Regions from separate parts of the Streptomyces sp. NPDC026672 genome, predicted to be linked through region 2. Evidence: riboswitches for the same ligand, from Rfam matches in the RefSeq annotation. Region 2 holds a riboswitch; the other holds the start of a gene.
What was found. Region 2 has a riboswitch for cyclic di-AMP ahead of AB0F77_RS09435 (NlpC/P60 family protein). Riboswitches for the same ligand answer to the same signal wherever they lie in the genome.
Positions count from the first base shown of each region.

Region 1: linked by a shared signal. The riboswitch ahead of AB0F77_RS08565 (transglycosylase SLT domain-containing protein) and the one ahead of AB0F77_RS09435 (NlpC/P60 family protein) in region 2 are both predicted to bind cyclic di-AMP.

Region 1 is NZ_JBEZXS010000006.1:41,708-46,769, reverse strand. It holds gene AB0F77_RS08570 (polyprenyl synthetase family protein) at 69-1,079, opposite strand; cyclic di-AMP (ydaO/yuaA leader) riboswitch at 1,739-1,919, shown strand; gene AB0F77_RS08565 (transglycosylase SLT domain-containing protein) at 1,925-2,416, shown strand; gene AB0F77_RS08560 (HAD family hydrolase) at 2,428-3,234, opposite strand; gene AB0F77_RS08555 (FAD-dependent oxidoreductase) at 3,422-4,624, opposite strand; gene AB0F77_RS08550 (ATP-grasp domain-containing protein) at 4,650-5,062, opposite strand, start outside.
Region 2 is NZ_JBEZXS010000006.1:219,602-224,663, forward strand. It holds gene AB0F77_RS09425 (hypothetical protein) at 1-222, shown strand, start outside; gene AB0F77_RS09430 (hypothetical protein) at 238-1,221, opposite strand; gene AB0F77_RS09435 (NlpC/P60 family protein) at 1,409-2,614, opposite strand; cyclic di-AMP (ydaO/yuaA leader) riboswitch at 2,623-2,791, opposite strand; gene pcrA (DNA helicase PcrA) at 3,137-5,062, shown strand, end outside.

The sequences.
Region 1 (5,062 bases), 180 kb from region 2:
GTCCGGGGTGGAGCCCCGTGGGGGTGCTGTTCGAGGGACCGAGTCGGGTGGGTGGGCAGGAAGGCCGGCTAGCCCGCTCGGTGGACCACCGCGTCGCAGAGTTCCAGCAACGCGGCCTTCGCATCGCACTCCGGCAACGGCGCCAACGCCGACCGCGCGTCCTCCGCGTACCGCACGGTGTCCCGCCGGGCCTGCTCCAGCGCCGGATGCGCCCGCAGCGCGGCCAGTGCGTCGGCGTGCCGCGCGTCGTCCGTGAGGTCGGAGTCCAGCAGCTCGCACAGCGCGAGGTCCTCGGCCAGCCCCAGCCGCGCCGCCCGCTCCCGCAGCCGCAGCACCGGCAGCGTGGGCACGCCCTCGCGCAGATCCGTCCCGGGCGTCTTCCCGGACTCGCGCGAGTCGGACGCGATGTCCAGCACGTCGTCCGCGAGCTGGAACGCGACGCCCAGCCGCTCGCCGTACTGCGTGAGCACGTCCACGACCGTCTCGTCAGCCCCGGACATCATCGCGCCGAACCGGCACGACACCGCGACCAGCGACCCCGTCTTGCCGCCCAGCACGTCGAGGTAGTGCTCGACCGGGTCCCGTCCGTCCGACGGCCCCGCGGTCTCCAGGATCTGCCCGGTGACGAGCCGTTCGAACGCGACGGCCTGGACCCGGACCGCCTCCGGGCCGAGGTCGGCGAGGATCTGCGAGGCCCGCGCGAACAGGAAGTCGCCGGTGAGGACCGCGACCGAGTTCCCCCAGCGGGTGTTGGCGCTGTCGACCCCGCGCCGCACCGCCGCCTCGTCCATCACGTCGTCGTGGTACAGCGTCGCGAGGTGGGTCAGCTCGACCACGACGGCCGAGGGCACGATCCCGGGTGCGTACGGATCGCCGAACTGCGCCGCCAGCATCACGAGCAGCGGCCGGAAGCGCTTCCCGCCCGCGCGCACCAGGTGCTGCGCGGCCTCCGTGATGAACGGGACCTCGCTCTTGGTGGCTTCGAGCAAGCCTTCTTCGACAGCCGTCAATCCGGCCTGGACATCGGCTTCCAGAGCCTGGTCCCGCACGCTCAGCCCGAACGGCCCGACGACGGTCACGAGGGGTCTCCTGTCTGCTGGTGTCTGCTGGCGGTCACACGGTTTGTCGATAGGTCGCTGCCCTCACCCGAGTCAGCGTATCCGGTCATGTTTCGATCACCGATAGCGCCCACCCGGCCGGACCGGGCGGTACCACCGCTCGGCCGGTATGTTTCCCATCGGCCCATATGACTCATATGGGCGATATTTCTCGACTACACGTTACGTGCCGGGACAACGACCGACACCACACGCACGGTTCCACCCTCACCTCCGTCGATCGTGAGCGGTGTCACGTATACCCCTCGAAGGGTCACGGAAAAGCGAATTCCGCACCCCCGGAACACACCCCGGGAGCAATACCGACCGATGCGGACCGACGTGCCCGTTTTGCCGCTATTAATACTCCGATTCCCCTTGGTGGATATAACGGCCGAACCCCTCCGCGCGTGAGTTGGGTCACTTGTGCCCCTCGGGAGGAATACCTGGAGAAACCCTTGCACACCCTTGCCCGGCAAGCGAGTTGAGTGTTGGCAACCGCAAAGGATCAAGCGCCCCATACGCACCGGACCAAGGTCAATTGGTACGAGCCGCATGTCAGCCACTTGTTCCGGACATGTGCTGTCGCATACGTTCCGGGCCTGTCGGGCGAACGCCTAATCCTGCCGGCGTCCGACACGACCATCAACGAACTCATTCACGTACGGCAGGAGCGGGGGACCCAGGTAAGTCGCCGGACCGGAACGACACCCGTCGTACCGGAACGGCTCGGGGTGAAGTCGTGTCGCGTCCCCGCGACCCGGCCGGGCACCTCCCCGCCCGAACCCGACAGCTCACCTCGCAGGCGGCCGGAGAGGAATTCCGACATGCCCGCTGCCGCTCAGCACAGCCGTTTCCGCGCCAACCGCCTGGTGCGCACCCTCGTCGTCGCCGGTACCGGCGCCGCCGTACTCGCCCTTCCGCTGATCGGCGCCACCGGCGCCTCCGCGGCCCCCGCGTCCACGAGCACCACGCCCGCCACGACCCTGGCCGGCTACCCGAACAACCTCGACGGCTGGATCCGCGAATCCCTCGCGATCATGGCGGAGCGGCACATCCCGGGCACGTACAACGGCATCTACCGCAACATCATGCGGGAGTCCTCGGGCAACCCCATGGCCATCAACAACTGGGACTCCAACGCCGCCGCCGGCACCCCCTCCAAGGGCCTGCTCCAGGTGATCGACCCGACGTTCAACGCCTACCACGTGGTCGGCACGTCGTTCGACATCTACGACCCGGTCGCCAACATCACCGCGGCCTGCAACTACGCCGCCGCGCGCTACGGCTCGATGGACAACGTCCACGGCGCCTACTAGGCCGGCACCCCTCACGCGAACAGTCTTTCGAGGACGACGGCGATGCCGTCGTCCTCGTTGGACGAGGTGACCTCGTCGGCCACCGCCTTGAGTTCGGGATGCGCGTTGGCCATCGCGACCCCGTGGGCGGCCCAGTGGAACATGGGGATGTCGTTGGGCATGTCCCCGAAGGCGATCGCCTCCCGCCGGCTCAGCCCCAGGTGCTCGGCGGCCAGCGCCAGACCGGTCGCCTTGGTGATGCCGCTCGGCTGGAGCTCCACCGTCCCCGGCCCCGACATCGTCACGGTCGCCAGCGAACCCACCACCGAACGCGCCGTCGCCGCCAACTCGTCGTCCGACAGGCTGTGGTGGCGCAGCAGCACCTTGCTGATGGGCGCGCACCACAGGTCGTCGCGCCGCTCCACCCGCACGGCGGGCAGCGTCGGATGGGGCATCACGTACCCGGACTCGACGAGCGTGAGCCCGTCCACCCCGTCCTGGTCGACGGCCGCGTACACCTCCCCCACCTCGGCCTCGATCTTGCCGAGCGCCGTCTCGGCCAGTTCCCGGTCCAGGGTGACCGACCACAGCAGCCGGTCCGCTCCGGCGTCGTACACCTGCGCCCCCTGCCCGCACACCGCGAGGCCCGTGGAGCCGAGGACGTCGAGCAGCGGCCGCACCCTCGGCGCCGGGCGGCCGGTCACCACGAGGTGCCGGGCCCCCGCCTCGGTCACCCGCGCGAGCGCCGCGAGCGACCGGTCGGAGAGTGTGTCGTCACCGCGCAGGAGCGTTCCGTCAAGGTCCGTGGCGACGAGTGAACAGCGGGGAGGTACGGCCATGATCAGAGAATACGGACAACGCGCTCCGATCACTCACCCCGTCGTCCCGAGCTGTTCAACCCCGGGTGACCCGCGCTAAGTTGTGCGGTTCACCACGTCCGGCCCGCGGCCCACCGCGCTGTTGGAGCGCGGCTCGTCGCGCCGCCGGGACCGCGGCCCACCGCACCGCAGGGACGCGGGCGCGGGCTCAGCCGTGGGCCGCCGCCAGATGCGCGGCCAGGCGCGGCGAGGCGAACGCGGTGCCGCAGACGAAGCGCATCACCGGCCCGTACGAGGAGGCCGCGGGCAGGCCGGTGAAGTAGAGGCCCGGCACCGACGAGACGTATCCGGCGCCGAGCACCGGTGCGCCGCGGCTCACCGTGAGCGCGGTCCGCAGGCCCGCGCCGAGGAAGTCCATCGCGGCGGTGTCCACGCGGTAACCGGTGGCCGCGACGACGTGGTCGGCGACCAGCCGGTACGTCGCCCCGGTGTGGGTGCGCACGGTGAGGACCGTGCCGCCGTCCTCGGTGGCCGCGCCCAGCACGCGCTCGACCTCGCGGACCTCCACCTTGCCCTCGAAGCGGTCGCGCAACCACCAGGCGCCGAGCGGCCCGAGGACCCGGCGGACCAGGTAGTGGCGGGCGCGGGCCGGGAGATGACGGTAGGGCTGCGGGTAGTAGCTGAGGGCCCACAGCGACCAGGCGCGGCCGAAGGGCGACTCGGGGCGCAGCCGCGGCTGCTTCCAGGGCGGTGCGCCGAAGGCGACCCGGCCCCGGCCGCGCGAGACCACCCTGACCCGCGCGCCCGCCTCCGCCGCCAGCGCCGCCGTCTCCAGCGCGGACTGGCCGGCCCCGACGACGATCAGTTCCCTTCCGGAGAACCGGCCGAGGTCGTGGTGCTGGGAGCTGTGCGACACCGGGCCCGCCGGCGCCGGTCCGCCCGCCGTCGCCCCGGCCAGCTCCGGCGGGAGGTGCGCCAGTCCCGACAGGCCGGTCGCGACGACGACCGCGCGGGCGGTGAACGACTCCCCCGAGTCCAGATCGAGTTCGAAGCCGCCCCCGCCCCGCCGGTCGACGGAGACGACCCGGACCCGCTCGAGTCCGGGCAGCAGGTTGCGCTGGAACCACTCGCCGTACCCGACGAAGGTCTCCACCGGGATGACGTCCTCGTCGGTCACGAGCCGGCGCAGGCCGGCCGCGTCGCAGTAGTCGGCCAGGGTGTGGCCGGTCTGCGGGGCGTCGATGGTCGAGGCCGCCGGGGTCGACTTGAGGAGCATTCCGGCGGGCATGTGGTCGCGCCAGCTCACCATGGGGTCGCCGAAGACGCGGACGGGGATGCCGCGCGCCCTGAGATGCGCGGCGGTGGACAGGCCGAACGGGCCCGCACCGATGACTGCTACCGGTCGGATCACGAAGTCCCTCCCCAGGACGTGTCGCCTACTTCGTGCTGGTCGCCCCGCCGCGACGGTGGGTGCGCCACAGCTGATAGAGGTGCTTCGCGCCCGGCCGCACGAAGCGCGCGAGCATCGTGAGGAACGGCAGCGGGTCGTCACCCGCGAACCAGGCCAGCTCCGTCCCGCTCGCCCGTCGCGGCGCGTGCGGCGTCGTGTAGCCGCTGCGCCGGTAGGCGAGGAGGGCGGGGAGGTCGATGTTCTCCACGACGTAGCGGTGACCGGCGCGCTGTTCCCCCTCCGGGACGGCGCGTCCGGTCAGGTCCAGGTGCATGGCCCGTACGACGTCCACGCCCGCCCCGCTCTCGAAGAGCCGGAACTGGGCGCCCATGCGCGGGTTGAAGTCGAGGAGCTTGTACCGCCCGTCGCGGCGGTCGAAGCGCAGGTCGAGGTCGACGA
Region 2 (5,062 bases):
GCGCTGACGATGCTGGTGACCGGTGTCGTCCTGGTCGGTCTGAACCAGGCCGACGACCACCACGTCAACACCGTCAAGATCGGCGTGAAGCTCGCCGTGCTGATCGTGATCCTCGGGCTCGTCTATGTGAAGCGGGACGACGAGACGGTCGACAAGCGGCTGTTCGGGCTGGTCGGCCTGCTGACGGTGGTGAACGTCTTCATCGCGGTGCTGTGGACGTGAGGTGCGGCGGCGCTCTCAGCGGGCGGAGCCGATCGCGGCGCGGGCCGTCAGCAGCGCGCCCGCGGCGACCGCGACCCACACCGCCACGGCGATCCACACGAGTGCCTGCCCCGGGCCCCTGAGCCAGGGGACGCCGACGGCGGCGGCGACCGACAGCGTGGCCGCCGCCGTCATACCCATCGGGAAGGCGGTCGCCCAGCGGCGCACGTCCCAGTTGCGCACGTCACGACGCGCGCGGGGCCGCAGCAGTTCGCCGGCCAGCAGGACGACGTAGCAGGTCAGGTCGAGGACGAGCAGGACGACGGTCACCTTGCGCAGGACGTCCTGGTCGTCCTCGTTCCACAGGTACAGCCGCGGGGTGTCCGCCGTGAGCAGCGCCGCTCCGGTCAGCGCGGAGACGGACGGCGCGCCGCCCGCGATCCACTGGTCGCCGGCGCCCTCCGTCAGCTGCCGCGGGTCGAAGCGGGTGAGGGCGAGGCCGTAGAGGACGAGGCCCAGCCAGAACAGCACCAGCGCGGCGTGCGCGAGCCAGGCCGTGGCCACGGCCCCGCCGATCGTGGCGGCCAGCGCGGCGAGCGCCTGGGTGGCGACACAGGCGAGGAACACCCCGCCGTGCATACGGCGGCCCCAGCGCGGTACGGCGAGCAGCAGCAGGACGGGCCAGAGCACGGCCGCGAGCGCCAGCAGGGCCTCGGCCACACCCTGGGCGCCGAAGTGCGAGAACCGGATGCCGAGGACGGCGGTGGCGGCCACGGCGGTGAGCGCGTCCGGTGTCCGTGCCTCGGCCGTCCAGCGCGTCCGCTCCCGCAGCAGCCCGGTCACGAAGGTCACGGCGAGCGCGAGCCAGGCGACGCAGGCCAGCACCAGGAAGACCCGGGACAGGAACGCGTGCCCGGCCAGCTCCAGCCCCACGGACAGGATCCCGGTGGCCATCACGGCGGCCCCCGCGGCGGGCGGGCGCCGCGTCCACCAGACACGAAGAGGGGAGAAACCGGACATGTCCCGATGCTAAGGATCACCACCCGGCTCCGCTCCCGCCCACACGCGGGCACCCGTCGAAAACCCGCCGATGCGGGACGCGTCCCGTGGGCGCGCGGCGTCCGGTACGCACGGGGAGGCCGCCCGAATCGACGCGCGGGTCCGGGCGGGATCCGTTTCTCCGGCGGCCCCGCCCGGGTTCCTCCGGTCAGGCCGGGCGGACCACGCTGTGGATGATGGAGGCGCCGCCGTAGTAGACCGACTCCTCGCGGACGTAGGCGCCCGGTTTGGGGGCGTGGATCATCATGCCGTCGCCGATGTAGAGGCCGACGTGGCTGATGTCGTCGTAGAAGAAGATCAGGTCACCCGGCTGCGCGTCGGCGAGGGAGACCGTGGTGCCCGCGTTCACCTGGTCCCACGTGGTGCGCGGAAGGGTGACGCCGGCGGCCCGCCACGCGGCCTGGGTGAGGCCGGAGCAGTCGTACGAGTCCGGCCCGGTGGCGCCCCACACGTACGGCTTGCCGATCTGCGCGCGGGCGAACGCGAGCGCCTGGTCGGCCTTGGAGGCGTACGAGGAACCCGACCCCGACGATCCCGAGGTGTCCGACGACCCCGACGTGTCCGACGTGGAGGTGTCCGTCGAGCCGGAGGTCCCCGTCGACGCGGACGCCTCGCCGCTCTCCTGGGCCGCCTTCTCCGCCGCCTGCTTCTCGGCCAGCTCCGCGGCCTGCCGCGCGGCCTCCTCCTGCTTCTGCTTCTCGATCGCCGCGAGCCGCGCCTTCTGCTCGGCCGTCAGGTCGGACAGCAGTTCACGCGCGCCGGCCAGCTTCTTCTGGACCATCGCCTTGGCGGTCCGCAGCTCGCTCTGCGACTTGTCGAGCGTCTCCAGGCTCTTGGTGGCCTCCTGCCGCTTCTTCATGGTCGCGGACTGCTGGGTGACGTAGTCGTCGACCGCCTGCTTCTGCCGGGAGGTCATCCGGTTCATCAGCTGGGACTGGTCGAAGTAGTCCTGGGGGCTGTCGGCCAGCAGGAACGTGGCCGTGTCGGGCGCGGCGGCCCCGGTCCGGTACTGGGCTGCGGCGAACGTCCCCAGCTCCTCGCGGGCCTTGTTGAGCTCGTCCGTACGACGGGCCACGTCGTCCAGGAGCGTGTCGACCTGCTTGCGCTGCTTGCCGGTCTGCTCCTTGGCCGCGTTGTACTTCTCGGTCGCGGACTCGGCCTGGCGGTAGAGGTCGTCGACCTTCTTCTGGACCTCCTCGACGCTCGGCCTGCCGTCGGTCGAGGGTGTCGAGGGTGCGGCGTTGGCGGTCTGGGAGAGCAGGGCCACGGAGGTGAGGGCGGCGGTGGCGAGGACGGGCGTCCCCATGCCCGCGATGCGCGGACCGGCGGGGCGGGACTTGCGGTGCGACGCCAAAGGAGGCGACTCCTTCCATGTTCCGCCTACCGAGTTAGCTGTCGGGTTCGGGCGGGTGGTTCGGAAGGGTTGCCCTACGGCCCGGTCCCCGAAGGGAGTTGGGCCGATTCACCCCAAGGTCGGTGGGTCCCCGGCTCCGGCCGCCCCACAGGCGTCCGGACTCGACGGAGGCCGCGCGGCCCGGCGTCGTTCGCCGGTGGAGGTCGTACGGCCCGCCCGGAACGGTAGCCAACTCGTGTGGCGCCTGTGAAGGTTGATGGGTGATATGCCCGATACATTTTCGTGACCTTTGGTCAAGGTGGGGCGGGACGTGATCGATGTGCTGCGATCGAGGGTGATTTGTTCGTTTCTGATCTCCCGTCCACGGCTCCCACCTCGTGGTATGCGACCCGTCGCGCACCGTGACCGGGCGACCCGGGGGTGGTCGTGGGCGGTGGGACGGGCGTCGTGCGGACGCGGAATCCGGGGATGTTCCCGGGGTGGCGGCGGGTTGTCAGTGGGGCGCCCTAGACTCGGAGAGCGATGAGCAGCCTCTTTGACGAAAGCTTCCTGGCGAACCTCCAGGCCCCCCACGGGTCCGAGGAGGAACCTCCGCCCCCGCCCGAGGACGATCACGCTCCGGAGCCGCTTCCGGACGATCTGTTCGGCGGGAAGTTCGACGCGCCCCCGGACCGCGACGCGTACTACCGCGGCGGCGCCCCCCGTCCGGCGCTCGACGCGGCGGCCCTGCTGGAGGGGCTGAACGAGAACCAGCGCGCGGCCGTCGTCCACGCCGGCAGCCCCCTGCTCATCGTCGCCGGCGCCGGCTCCGGCAAGACCCGGGTGCTCACCCACCGCATCGCGCACCTCCTCGGCGAGCGGAACGTGCATCCCGGCCAGATCCTCGCGATCACCTTCACCAACAAGGCCGCGGGCGAGATGAAGGAGCGCGTCGAGCAGCTCGTGGGCCCGCGCGCGAACGCGATGTGGGTGATGACCTTCCACAGCGCGTGCGTGCGCATCCTGCGCCGCGAGAGCAAGAAGCTCGGCTTCACGTCGTCGTTCTCGATCTACGACGCGGCCGACTCCAAGCGGCTCATGGCGCTCGTCTGCCGTGACCTCGACCTCGACCCCAAGCGCTACCCGCCGAAGTCGTTCAGCGCCAAGATCAGCAACCTCAAGAACGAGCTGATCGACGAGGAGGACTTCGCGGGGCAGGCCACCGACGGCTTTGAGAAGACCCTCGCCCAGGCGTACGCCCTGTACCAGTCCCGGCTGCGCGAGGCGAACGCCCTCGACTTCGACGACCTGATCATGACGACGGTCAACCTGCTGCGCGCCTTCCCGGACGTCGCCGAGCACTACCGCCGCCGCTTCCGGCACGTCCTCGTCGACGAGTACCAGGACACCAACCACGCGCAGTACGCCCTCGTGCGCGAACTCGTCGGCACCCGCGAGCACGACGAGGACACACCGCCGAGCGAGCACGACCTCCCGCCGGCCGAACTGTGCGTCGTGGGCGACGCCGACCAGTCGATCTACGCCTTCCGCGGCGCGACGATCCGCAACATCCTGCAGTTCGAGGAGGACTACCCGGACGCCACGACGATCCTCCTGGAGCAGAACTACCGCTCCACACAGACGATCCTGTCCGCCGCCAACGCGGTCATCGAGCGCAACGAGTCCCGCCGCCCCAAGAACCTGTGGACCAACGCGGGCGCGGGCGCGCTGATCACGGGTTATGTCGCCGACACGGAGCACGACGAGGCGCAGTTCGTCGCCGACGAGATAGACCGCCTCACCGACGCGGGCCGGGCGAAGTCCGGCGACGTCGCCGTCTTCTACCGCACCAACGCCCAGTCCCGTGTCTTCGAGGAGATCTTCATCCGCGTCGGCCTGCCCTACAAGGTCGTCGGCGGCGTCCGCTTCTACGAGCGCAAGGAGGTCCGGGACGTCCTGGCCTACCTCCGGGTGCTCGCCAACCCCGAGGACTCGGTGCCGCTGCGCCGCATCCTCAACGTTCCCAAGCGCGGCATCGGCGAGCGCGCGGAGGCGATGATCGACGCCCTCGCCCAGCGCGAGCGGATCAGCTTCCCGCAGGCCCTGCGCCGGGTGGACGAGGCGTACGGCATGGCCGCGCGCTCCTCGAACGCCGTCAAGCGCTTCAACACGCTGATGGAGGACCTGCGGACGATCGTCGAGTCCGGCGCCGGACCGGCGACCGTGCTGGAGGCCGTCCTCGAACGCACCGGCTACCTCGCCGAGTTGCAGTCCTCCACCGACCCCCAGGACGAGACCCGGATCGAGAACCTCCAGGAACTCGCCGCCGTCGCCCTGGAGTTCGAGCAGGAGCGCGGGGAGGGCGCGGCGGCACCGGACGCCGCCGCCCCCGCTCCGGGCGCCGCCGCCCTGGGCGGCACGCTGGCCGACTTCCTGGAGCAGGTCGCGCTGGTCGCCGACTCCGACCAG